Regions from separate parts of the Pseudoalteromonas tunicata genome, predicted to be linked through region 1. Evidence: predicted binding sites of a transcription regulator. Region 1 holds the regulator's gene; each other region holds the start of a gene.
What was found. Region 1 encodes sigma-54, which starts transcription at its own class of promoters, with help from an activator protein. Its sites were predicted from a motif close to GTTGGCACGNNNNTNGNNT; they were not measured.

Region 1 (4,290 bases):
GGGAAATAAGTGCAGCTGAGGCAACTTTGTATGAAAGTAAAAAACTCATATTAGAAGTGAATGTTGAAGCTGTTAATTTAGATAAAACTGCCATGCTACAAAATATTAAAGCTGACTATATTGAAGTGGATATTACACATTCCACCATGCAATCAGAACGACCAGTTGAAATTACAGGGCCAAATATCTTAATCACAGGTAAAGGGCTTATTGCGAACTTTGAGTCCGAAGTTATTGAACTCATCAACCATACACAGACTATTTATTATGACCAATAAACCTATTCTTATTTTAGCATTATTAAGCATGAGCTTTTTTAGCTCGGCCAATAATGAAAAATCCCAAGTATTAATTGATGCCGATAAACAACAAGCTGAATTAAAAAGAAACGTGGTTATTTTTGAGAAAAATGTTGAAGTGACCCATGGAAAACGCATTATAAAAGCTGATTTTTTAGAAGCCTATCGCCGCGCAGAATTAGGTGAAAATAAAGAGTTATTAATCGCCAGAGGCCACCCTGCAAGATATTCAGAAACCTTGCCAGATGGTAATGTAATCACCGCAAGTGCCGACGAAATAAGTTATGACGTTGCCAGCGCAATATTGACCATTTCAGGCAATGCTTCCATTACCCAAAGCGGCCAAAAAATCAGTGCCGAAAATATAATTTATGATATTAACCAGCAACTTATTAGCGCTGAAAAGGCTGAAAACTCAAACCAACGAGTGCGTACAATTTTAACCGCTCCTGAAAAGGATAAAAAATGACAACATTAACCGCCACTCAACTTGCCAAAAGTTATAATGGCCGCCAAGTTGTTAAAAATGTTGGCATTGAAGTAAAGGCAGGCAGTATTGTTGGTTTACTTGGCCCTAACGGAGCAGGAAAAACCACCACTTTTTACATGATAGTAGGCTTAGTGCCAAGTGATAAAGGCCTGATCACCATTGATGATCTAGACATCACATTACTTCCCATGCATAGTCGCGCACGCTTAGGGATTGGTTATCTACCACAAGAGTCCTCAATTTTTAGAAAGTTGACTGTTTATCAAAATATCATGGCTATTTTAGAGACCCGTAAAGGCCTCAATAAGACACAACGTGAAGAGCAACTCGATAATCTACTTGAAGAATTTAATATTTGTCATATCAGAGACAGCCAAGGTATGGCGCTTTCAGGTGGAGAGAGGCGCCGGGTCGAAATTGCTCGCGCTTTAGCCGCCGAACCAAAATTTATTCTGCTTGATGAGCCTTTTGCTGGTGTTGATCCAATATCAGTGATAGATATAAAGAAAATTATTCGCCACCTAAAAAAACGTGGTATTGGTGTCTTGATTACAGATCATAACGTACGAGAAACCCTAGATGTTTGTGAAAAAGCTTACATTGTTTCTCATGGCGAATTAATCGCAACTGGAACACCAAAAGAAGTACTCGAAAATCAAAAAGTACGCGATGTTTACCTAGGTGAACAATTCAAGCTATAGTTAGTTTACTTCGTAACTAAGTGCCATCTATTTTAATAACTAAAAGGATTGTTAGGCGTCAATGAGGCAATCATTACAACTTCGTCTTGGGCAACAACTTACAATGACCCCACAATTGCAGCAAGCTATTCGCTTACTGCAATTGAGCACTTTAGATCTTCAACAAGAAATTCAAGAAGCACTTGATAGCAACCCTTTACTCGAGCTTGAAGAAACCGAATATAACAACGAAACCGAAAATAACGAAAACCAAGAGTTTCAAAACGATAATTATGATTCGGACTTTGAGCCAACGGCAGATGCTGAAATAGAAAGTTCAGATGCACTCAATAAAGATTCACTCACTGACGAATTACCTATGGATGTTGGCTGGGATGAATATATTAGTGCCGGTCCTTCAACCTCATCAGGCCCCGCTCCTGACAACGATACCATTTATCAAGGTAGCACCAGCGAAACATTACATGACTATTTAATGTGGCAACTGCGTTTAACTCGTTTTAGCCCAACCGATGAAGCAATTGCCATTGCCATCGTAGAAGCCATTAACGATGATGGCTACTTAACCCTTTCAACCGAAGATATTTGTGACAGCATTGGTGAAGGCAGTGATGGGTTAGCGGTTGAGCTAGATGAAGTGGAGGCGGTATTAAAACGCATTCAAGTATTTGATCCTATTGGAATAGCTGCAAGAAACTTCCCAGAATGTTTACTTATTCAACTTAATCAATTTGCAAAAGATACCCCTTGGCTGGCACAAACCAAGGAAATTGTTCAGCAACATATTGAACTTTTAGCGGCACGTGATTATCGAACTCTTATGAAAAAAACTAAGCTCAAAGAAGAAGAGCTTAAAGAAATCATGACACTCATTCATACGCTTAACCCAAAACCAGCTGATAGCATTAATACCGAACAGCCTGAATATGTTATTCCAGATGTTTCGGTGAAAAAAATTAAAGGTCGTTGGGTGGTTGAACTAAACTCAGATAGCATGCCTAAAATCAGAGTGAATGATCAATACGCGGCAATGAGCCGTTCAGTAAAATCGAGTGAAGACAGTCAATTTATTCGCTCTCATTTACAAGAAGCAAAATGGTTTATTAAAAGTCTTGAAAGCCGCAACGATACCTTGCTCAAAGTAGCAAATTGTATCGTACAACAGCAGCAAGCTTTTTTTGAACATGGCGACGAAGCCATGAAACCAATGGTTTTAAATGATGTTGCTGAAATGGTAGAAATGCACGAATCAACAATTTCTCGTGTTACAACTCAAAAGTTTATGCATACCCCTCGCGGTATTTATGAACTTAAGTTCTTTTTCTCAAGCCATGTCAGCACTGAAAATGGAGGTGAGTGTTCATCAACAGCAATTCGAGCACTGATCAAAAAGCTGGTAGCTGCAGAAAACCAAACTAAACCTTTGAGTGATAGCAAAATTGCAGATATATTGGCAGAACAAGGAATTAACGTGGCTAGACGAACTATCGCAAAATACCGCGAATCGCTATCCATTCCCCCGTCCAATCAGAGAAAAAGTTTAATCTGAGGCGTTTAATAGAAGGAAAATGCTTATGCAACTTAATTTAACTGGTCGTCACGTAGAAATTACAGAACCTTTAAGAGACTATGTCACTAACAAGTTCGCTAAGCTCGAGAGGCACTTTGATCATATCAATAACGTGCATGTTATTTTAGATATTGAAAAACTAGTTCAAAAAGCAGAAGCAACATTACATGTTACGGGAGGCGAATTGTTTGCCACTTCAGAACATGAAGATATGTACGCCGCCATTGATGCCCTAATTGATAAATTAGATCGTCAAGTTATTAAACATAAAGAGAAAAATTCACGTCATTAACCATGAAATTAAATTCTTTTATTTCTAAGGACTGCACCAAAGCTGCAGTCCTTTTTCATAGCAAAAAACGCATTCTTGAACACATTAGTGAACTTGCCCATCAAAAGCTTCCTGATTTATCAGAACAAGAAATTTTAACCGCCTTACTGAACCGTGAAAAACTCGGTAGCACAGGAATTGGCAGGGGTATTGCAATCCCTCATGGCCGCTTAGCAGGGTTAAGTGAAAGCTTAGCCATATTATTGGTCAATCAAGAAGCCATCGACTTTGATGCCATTGATAATAAACCGGTTGATATTTTTGTTGCACTGCTCGTACCTGATGCAGAATCACATAACCATCTAAAGACGCTTGCTGCAATAGCTGATAAACTGAATGACAAACAATTTTGTAAGCAATTACGCACCGCGCAATCCGACGAGGAACTGTTTTTGATTATTGACGCAGCGTAACCACAGAAGGAGAAGTACAGTGCAACTTATTATTATTAGTGGCCGTTCAGGATCAGGGAAGTCGGTTGCATTACGAGTATTAGAAGACTTGGGTTATTACGCTGTTGATAACATTCCAGTCAATTTACTTCCTTCGTTAGTTCGCAGTGTTTCAGATAGTTACGACAAAATAGCGGTCAGTATTGATGTCAGAAATCTTCCTAAAATTCAGCAAGAATTTAACGAGATTTTGGAATATTTACCTGAATTTGCCAAGCCTACATTATTTTATTTAGATAGTGACGACAATACGTTAATTCGTCGCTTTTCAGAAACCAGACGCTTGCACCCACTCTCAATAAATTCCCAGCCTCTTGATGCTGCCATAAAAGAAGAAAAAATATTACTTGATGTGCTGGTTTCAAGGGCTGATATCATTATCGATACCAGTGATCTAAGTGTACATCAGTTAGCCGAAGCAATCAGAGCGCGAGTGCTGGGTAAAAA
Region 2 (4,290 bases), 560 kb from region 1:
ACACCATAAACATAAGGTCTAGCAGCATATAACTGAGTGTTGTGATGGTTGTGATTAGGAGTAACCAAAGTACCTGCATTTTTATGGTGCGAATTTTACCTTCTTTGGCTTTATACATTCCTCGAACAATAACGTGAAAGGTAATAAAAAAATTAATGACGCTGATGAGCGTTTGGGCCACGATGTAGGGCTTGCCTGCTAACTCATTTAAGGTTGTAAATGAAGAGTAAGCTAAGTAGATGAATAAAATAACAAAAGAGATCCCCAAATATTGCCAATATCGTTTACCTGTTTGGGTGAGATAATTCCATTCCATATTATTTTTTCTTCATTGGTAAGGTGATGCGCGCGATAAAATGATCATCAATATGCTCTGTCGTGACAGTGGCATCATCATTGAACATTAGTGCCATGCGCTGTTTTAAATTGGTTAATCCGGTTCCTGTGCCGCTAGGTTTGTATGAGCCATGATAGATCGGATTCGATACCGTCAGCTGCCAATTGTGTTCAAATAAGAACGCATCTATTTTTAGCAAGCTTGGTTCAATGCGAGGTGCAATACCGTGTTTAATTGCATTTTCTAGTAAGGTTAGTAAGCCCATTGTTGGAATGGGTAACTCTAAACATTCATCAGGAATGTTAATTTCAATCAGCAGGCGCTCTTCAAGTCGAGTGTGCTCAATATCAAGGTAAAACTCACAGACGGCTAATTCATCTTTTAACGATACTGTAGGCTTTTGTTTTGAGCTTAAATTATAGCGAAACAGCTCAGTGAGTTTATCAACCAGCTCTTTTGCAATTTCTTTATTTTCGAAAATCATGCCTCGGATGCTGTTCATCGAGTTAAATAAAAAGTGTGGATTTAATTGACTCATTAATAATGCTAGTTGGCCTTCTTGCACTTTTTGTTTAATTGCTAACCGATTACGAACTCCAGTTAAGGCTAAGTAAGCCACTGCCCAAAACAGATATAAAAAGGTAATCGCTATAAATTTAAACAGCAATTTGCTGGTTTCCCACTTTGCTTGATAAAGATCATAAGCTTGCAATTCTAAACGATGCTCAACTCCGCCGCGAAAAAAGCGAGTTACTGCATTAAGGTCTGAATTGAGGAGCAGTTGAAAAGTATTGCTAAAGGTAATATCAAGGATTGTTGCAAAAATAATGGAAATAAACAGGGTTTTTGTAATGGTGCTTTTGAGCGCGTTTTCAGGCAAAAAGTGCTTTTGTGGTGCACGAATTATGAAGTGAGACAGCACAATAAAGAGTAATGAATTAAACGTTATTTGGCTCAAAACAACCCAATCTGGATAAATCGCAAAGGTGTGCTCTAAACCCGACATAAATTGTAAGCTAAACAAGGCTACAGCAGCTAAACCTTGAAGGACCCAATAAGTCATTCCCGCGTTATTCCTTTTTAAATTCGCTAATTCCCCTCAAGTTTTTGTTAAATGGAGGAGAAATCAAAGAGGCTATAGTGTGCTAAAAATATCAATAAATCAATCTGTAACTAAATTCGGGATTGTGGTTTTACGCACAGCTTGATTGCTATTGGTGAATAATGCACCACGATAGGATGTCTCGCTTGATTATTGCACAAATATGGTGCGTATTTGCTATTAAATTGTTAATGGTTTTGTTTAACACAATGAAAAAAAAGGTTTTTTAATATTGGCACAAAGGTTGGATTAGTCCGTTATCAACAGATAAATAAAAACGATAACGAGGGCTCACTATGAAAATGATTAGTGCAATTATAAAGCCATTTAAATTAGATGATGTGCGTGAAGCCTTATCTGATTTGGGGGTTGAGGGAATGACAGTGGTTGACGTCAAAGGATTTGGTCGTCAAAGAGGTCACACTGAGCTGTATCGCGGTGCTGAGTATCAAGTTGATTTCATTCCAAAGATTAAGATTGAAATAGCCACTCGCAGTGAAAACCTAGATCGCATTGTTGAAGCTATCACTAAAGTAGCTTCAACGGGCAAGATAGGTGATGGAAAAATTTTTGTTTATGACTTAGAGCAAATCGTGCGGATCCGTACCGGCGAACTAGATGAAGAAGCCATTTAAGGGGTAACAAATGGAAAACACGGTAATTGAATTAAAATTTGCACTCGATACGTTTTATTTTTTAGTGTCGGGAATATTAGTAATGTGGATGGCTGCCGGTTTTGCGATGCTTGAAGCTGGTTTAGTACGCTCTAAAAATACCACCGAAATTTTGACCAAAAACGTCGCTTTGTATGCCATTGCATGCACCATGTTTTTATTGGTTGGCTACAACATTATGTATGTGAATAACCCTGAAGGTGGCATTTTACCTACTTTAGGTGGTTTGATTGGTTCACAAGCAAGTGATGCCAATCATTCACTTGAGTCTGACTTTTTCTTCCAAGTTGTTTTTGTTGCAACAGCGATGTCGATTGTTTCTGGTGCTGTGGCTGAGCGCATGAAATTATGGGCTTTCTTAGCCTTTTGTGTTGTTATGACCGGTTTTATTTATCCTTTAGAAGGTTACTGGACATGGGGCGGTGGCTTTTTATCTAAACTCGGTTTTGTTGACTTTGCAGGCTCAGGCATTGTGCACATGGCCGGAGCTTCAGCGGCTTTAGCGGGTGTATTGTTATTAGGTGCTCGTAAAGGTAAATATGGTAAAAATGGGGAGATTTATCCAATTCCAGGCTCTAACTTACCGCTGGCAACTTTGGGGACTTTTATCTTGTGGATGGGTTGGTTTGGTTTTAATGGCGGGTCACAGTTATTGCTGTCTGATGCGGAAAACTCAACAGCCATCGGTAAAATTATGGTTAATACTAATGCGGCTGCGGCGGCGGGTGCAATTGCGGCCTTATTTGTTTGTAAAATCTTATGGCGTAAAGCGGATTTAACCATGGTACTCAATGGTGCACTCGCTGGATTGGTGGTGATCACTGCTGATCCCGCATCGCCATCGCCAGTACTTGCACTGTTATTAGGTGCGTTAGGTGGATCGCTTGTGGTATTTAGCATTGTATTTTTAGATAAAATGAAAATAGATGACCCTGTTGGTGCAATTTCGGTACACGGAGTATGTGGTGTGCTTGGTTTAATGTTAGTGCCGTTATCAAACACCGATGCCACGGTAGTGAAACAGTTAATTGGTACTGTTACTATTTTTAGTTTTGTGTTTATTGCTTCGTTGATTACTTGGTCTATTTTAAAAAGCGTGATGGGAATTCGAGTATCAGAAGAAGAAGAAATTAATGGTATGGATCAACATGATTGTGGTGTTGATGCCTATCCTGAGTTTGTTACTGTGCGTAGCAATATTTAAATCAGTCATAAGTGTTGTCAAAAGCCCATCGTAAGATGGGCTTTTTTTATGCAAAATATGGCTTGGAGTATTACGTTGAGATTACTCGGCACTTAGCTCGCATTGAAGTTGAATTTAGCGCTACAATATTGGCAAATTGATTGGTTGAGTTTTCTTGTGTTACCTGTTGAATCCATCTATCTCGAATTAGTAAACCGTTTAAAAACGCACAAAATTAATCTATTACAAGCACCTCCGGGGGCGGGGAAATCGACTTGGTTACCCTTACAACTGATGCGTGATAATGTATTTGGTAAAATCGTGATGCTGGAGCCTCGCAGATTGGCAGCACGTAATATTGCCAATTATCTAGCAAGTTGCCAGCAAGAGCCTTTAGGGCAAAGTATTGGTTTACGTATTCGCAATGAGCATATTTGCTCTAAAGCCACTCGCCTTGAAATCGTTACCGAAGGCGTTTTAACGCGAATGCTGCAACAAGACCCTGAATTAACAGGGATTGATTGTCTTATTTTTGACGAATTTCATGAGCGTTCATTGGCGGCTGATACGGCTTTGGCTTTTGCATTAGAAAGCCAAATGGCCTTTCGTGACGACTTGAGCATTTTGATAATGTCGGCCACCTTAGACAGCCAAAAGATTGCCGATACGTTAGGGTGTGATGTGCTGACAACTGATGGGCGGACCTTTCCAATTAGTGAGCATTATTGGCCTGTTGCTGATGAGAGCCAGTGGTTAGTTTCATTAGTCGCGTTAGTTAAACATGTCGCAGCCCATGAAGTTGGCAGTTGCTTAGTGTTTTTACCCGGTCAAAAAGAAATCAAGTATATACATCGAGCTTTAACAGATTTAGACCCTTTAATTGAAGTGCATGTTTTATTTGGTGAGCAAAATAAACAGCAACAAGAGCAAGCAATCGCGCCAATTGATGCACCCAAGCGCAAAATAGTGTTAACAACAAATGTGGCACAAACCA
Region 3 (4,290 bases), on a different replicon from region 1:
CCTATCACTGGTGCATCAAGTGCAGCACCTTTTGGTGGTATTGGGGCAAGCGGCAATCACAGAGCGAGTGCGTTTTATGCAGCCGATTACTGTGCTTATCCTGTGGCTTCGGTCGAGGCAAGTGCGGTTACGTTGCCAGAAATCCTTGCGCCGGGTTTAACAATTAGCGAGTAGCCTAGCTACTTATTTTATTTATTGTTAGCAGCCTATTAGGCTGCTTCTTATAAGGTTCAATACCATGCATAACGATGTAAACGCTTTATTTGCTAACTTATGGGATAACTATTTATCAGTGACACCATCTGCGGTTGAAGTTCACAAATTATTAGGCACAACACAACAAGACGATATTATTAACGATCACATAGCACTGCGTACGTTTAATATCGAAAAAGTAAGCCTTGAAAAATTAGCGGCTCACTTTTTAGCTGTCGGTTATAAAGAATGTGGCGAATACCACTTCGAAGCCAAAAAACTATACGCCAAACATTTTGAACATTCAGATCCGAAACAACCTAAAGTATTTATTTCTGAATTACTGATTGATCAGTGTTCTGAGCAATTACAAAAAATTGTCACCGACTTAGTTGATCAAATTGACCCAGATGCAGTGACTGCCGATAACTTTTTATACTCGGGCACACATTGGTCTGTCGATAGCCAAACCTATAAAGCATTATTAGCTGAGAGCGAATATGCTGCATGGATGGCTGCATGGGGTTATCGTGCGAACCACTTTACTGTAAATATCAACGAATTAAAAAACTTCGAGACCATTGAAAGTGTAAATGACGCACTCAAAAAAGCGGGTTTTGCCCTCAATACCTCAGGCGGCGAAATTAAAGGCTCAGCTGAAGTATTACTTGAGCAGTCCTCAACCCTAGCGGATGATTACACTGTGCAGTTTAGTGATGGCGAGATGACAGTACCAAGCTGCTTTTATGAGTTTGCACTGCGTTATCCGATGGCCAATGGTGAGCTATATACTGGTTTTGTCGCAGCATCTGCCGACAAAATCTTTGAAAGCACCAATGCTCGTTAATTGAAGCACTAATTAACCTCAAAAAGCGCCACATTTGGCGCTTTTTTTATGCGTATTTTTTAGTATCTACCCAATGGCTTTCAAGGTGCACGTAGGCTGGCCTTTGGTAAGAGTCAGGAATGGCTCTCAAAATCCTCCTAGAGCATAGATGCACTATGTAATTGAGGTGAAGGCGCGTGGCCAACACCCGAGCATCTTGAAAGACGACAGGTATAAATCCAGCAATCTAGAGCAATGGATTATAAGCCGCATCGCCCCAACCCACTAGCTGACCATTTTTAAATACCAGCGGTGTACATTCATCTTTAGTCATTTTACCATCAGAGTGAATGCTGTGAGTCGCGTAAAATAAAACTTGGTAATTTTCAGCGTTCTTAGTCACAAACTCCGAAAAGTTAGGGGTACCTAGGGTATTTAACACGGTTTGGTAAGTTTGAGAAAGTTGTAGGTTAGCAATTTTATTACGATTGTTTTCATGCTGTTTTTCCCACGAGCTTGTATTTGATGACGCCCAATGACTATCAACCTCACCATCGGATACCGCAACAACACAACCCGTTAACAAAGGCACTGCGCAGGCCGCAACAACTAATAGACGTAGATTCATTATTATTTTTCCTTTTGCACTTAATATAAGTTTCAGCCAATAAAGCAAATTCAAGGCCAATATTATTTTTTGTTTTATATCATACAGTTAATTAAATAAAAATGAAAATGGCATTTTTTCAAAGGTTAAATAAACGAAATTTTCGTTTATTTAACCTAAAAGTAGCTATTTTTTATAAGGGCTAATCGATGATAGCGTTAACGATTGTTTAATTATTTGCGAGCCATCTTGACGTTTTAATAAAAACTCAATGGTTGGATCAGCTTGCTGCCAATCTATCTCAAGTTGTCCGTAGTTTAATTCGGAAGTTGGCGCACCTACTCGATGTTGATTTGGGCTGATTGCTTTCCATTCTTGGGTAATACCTGAGCTTGTCATTTCATAAAGGGGATAATCTAAGTTTTTGCTAAAACGACTGAGTTCGCCCCAATGCGTATCACCACTGATGATCATCACGCCATTCACCTGATAGTGTTTAATCAGCTTCAATAAACGGTCGCGATCATTGGGGTAATTAGCCCATGACTCCCAGCCGGTAAATTCAGGTAATAACTGTAGACTTGACGCAATGATTTTCAACTTAGCCGGTTTTTGCAATTCAAGTTCTAGCATTGCCACTGATTTTCACCTAACATCGATGCCTTTGGATCAGTTGTTGGGCTATAAGGACCCATTTTATTTGGTTCACGCTTATTTTTATAATCTTGCGCGCTAACCTGTGCCAATGGACTGCGATTAAAACGTAAATCAGGCAAAATAATATGGACTTTATTGGCTTCGTCACCATAAAAATAACTGGTATAGATCCCATCTTTTTGGGTATAACGGGCTGAATCCTTTGGCTCTTGCCAAAAATCGAGCATCAGCTTACGGCTTTGCTCTTTCATCGGGTATTGGGCGCCGGCATCATTTTGACCAAAATCATGGTCATCCCACACAGCAATAAGCGGGGTACTTTGCTTGAGGGTTTTAAAGTCTGGATTATTGGCTAATTGTTGATATTTTGCGGCCATTAAGTTCATATCTTCGGTATCACCATAAATATTATCCCCTAAGAAAATGAACACATCGCCCTGCTCTTTGGCCACTTGGCCCAAGATTGGCATTGGTTTATCTTGATGTGCACACGAGCCAAATAGAATTTTTTGACTGGCGGCATGACCGTTTAAACTCAGTAAACTGGCAGCAATAATGGCTATTACTTTTTTCATTATTTGTCCTGCATTAGCATTTCGTTAATCACGCTACCCATATTCGGGTTAAACTGAGCGGGATCCTCACCTAATAACGTCAGCACGGTTGCTGCGATTTGTTTTTGTTTTAACTCGACTTTTGTTGTTTTTTCGCCTGCACTCACACCATCAAGACCAAGCGCCACCAGCCAAATATGCTCCGAACCTTCAATACCATTTTCAAAATTCTTTAAATCTTTCATGTAACCTTGTACCGCTGTTTTTGATGCATGATGCTGCCAATCACTCGCATGACTGCCTCGGCCATGATCGGTGGTCACAATCAAAACGGTATTATCTTTATAATGGGGATGATTCTGTAAGGTCTGCCAAAGATCGGCAATAAAAGCATCAGAACGTTTAGCAGCATCAAGATATTGATCGTAGTGGCCATCGTGCGCAAAATCATCCGTTTCACCTAATGAAATCACCATCGTTTTTGGCTGTTTATCGAGTAAATACGCTTTAGCAAAACGATAAGTAAAACTATCCAGTCGTACATTATGCCAAGGGCTTGGAATTTCAGTTTGCAATTGATTCAACAAGGTTATTTCTGGCGTTGTCACTTGTGTTTCAGGCATAAAACCTGCATTGACATAAACACCACTTCGCTCACTATTAATAATATATGGAAATACATCCCAGCCACCAAAGAGAGCGACTTTGTGCTGATATTTTGCTTTTGCATTCAACCATTCAAGATAGGTTTGATTTGGATTTTGGATTTTTTTGTTACTGTTGATACTGTCATCAACGATACCGGTAAAAATTTCACTGTATCCTGGATATGAAAAATGCCAATTGTTTGCAATTGACATATAAGAACCATAATCTCGATTACCTAGCATCACGCCTTGTTTAGCAACGTATTGCCAAAAAAAAGGCATTAACTTTTCTCGCCTGACTGTTAAGTTTTCATCCCAATATTGCGCAGTTGTTTTATCAATATCTTGCACAAAATCTTTGTTGTTCATTAACGTTGCATCCGCGCCCTTAAATACCTCTTGCCAGCGGACGCCATCGAGCGTGATGACAATCACATTTTTTTCTGCATGTACTTTGCTTATCGCTAGTAATGCGCTGATCCAAATTAGGTGTTTTAACATACTAAAGTCCTAAAACCTGCCAAACTTAATTGGCAGGTTGATATGTGATAAATGAAAGATTGCAGAAATTAAAAGTGTGCAGTAAAGGTTAATGTTGCAGTACGTGGGCCACCAATAAAGAAAGTATCACCGGTGCCAGTACCTGTTGATAAATAACGCTTATCAAGTATGTTATTTACTACAAAGGCAATATCAATTTCGTTAAAGACACCATCATTTAGTGCTTTGTTGTAACCAATATTCAGATCAACAAGGGTATAAGCATCCGCTTCACTGCGCTCGCCAGTATATTTAGCAGATAGA

Region 2: the regulator sigma-54 is predicted to act here: its motif matches at 1,671-1,689, upstream of PTUN_RS13965 (P-II family nitrogen regulator).
Region 3: the regulator sigma-54 is predicted to act here: its motif matches at 1,692-1,710, upstream of PTUN_RS20860 (DUF3192 domain-containing protein).

Annotation. Positions count from the first base shown of each region.
Region 1 covers NZ_CP011032.1:3,623,108-3,627,397, forward strand. The annotation lists gene lptC (LPS export ABC transporter periplasmic protein LptC) at 1-278, shown strand, start outside; gene lptA (lipopolysaccharide transport periplasmic protein LptA) at 268-768, shown strand; gene lptB (LPS export ABC transporter ATP-binding protein) at 765-1,490, shown strand; gene PTUN_RS16430 (RNA polymerase factor sigma-54) at 1,552-3,039, shown strand; gene hpf (ribosome hibernation promoting factor) at 3,065-3,352, shown strand; gene ptsN (PTS IIA-like nitrogen regulatory protein PtsN) at 3,355-3,804, shown strand; gene rapZ (RNase adapter RapZ) at 3,824-4,290, shown strand, end outside.
Region 2 covers NZ_CP011032.1:3,067,359-3,071,648, reverse strand. The annotation lists gene PTUN_RS13975 (histidine kinase) at 1-316, opposite strand, end outside; gene PTUN_RS13970 (sensor histidine kinase) at 318-1,400, opposite strand; gene PTUN_RS13965 (P-II family nitrogen regulator) at 1,736-2,074, shown strand; gene PTUN_RS13960 (ammonium transporter) at 2,085-3,317, shown strand; gene hrpB (ATP-dependent helicase HrpB) at 3,474-4,290, shown strand, end outside.
Region 3 covers NZ_CP011033.1:790,992-795,281, reverse strand. The annotation lists gene astD (succinylglutamate-semialdehyde dehydrogenase) at 1-174, shown strand, start outside; gene PTUN_RS20865 (DUF1338 domain-containing protein) at 239-1,042, shown strand; gene PTUN_RS20860 (DUF3192 domain-containing protein) at 1,269-1,649, opposite strand; partial or broken gene PTUN_RS20855 (alkaline phosphatase D family protein) at 1,815-2,860, opposite strand; gene PTUN_RS20850 (alkaline phosphatase family protein) at 2,860-3,987, opposite strand; gene PTUN_RS20845 (TonB-dependent receptor domain-containing protein) at 4,056-4,290, opposite strand, start outside.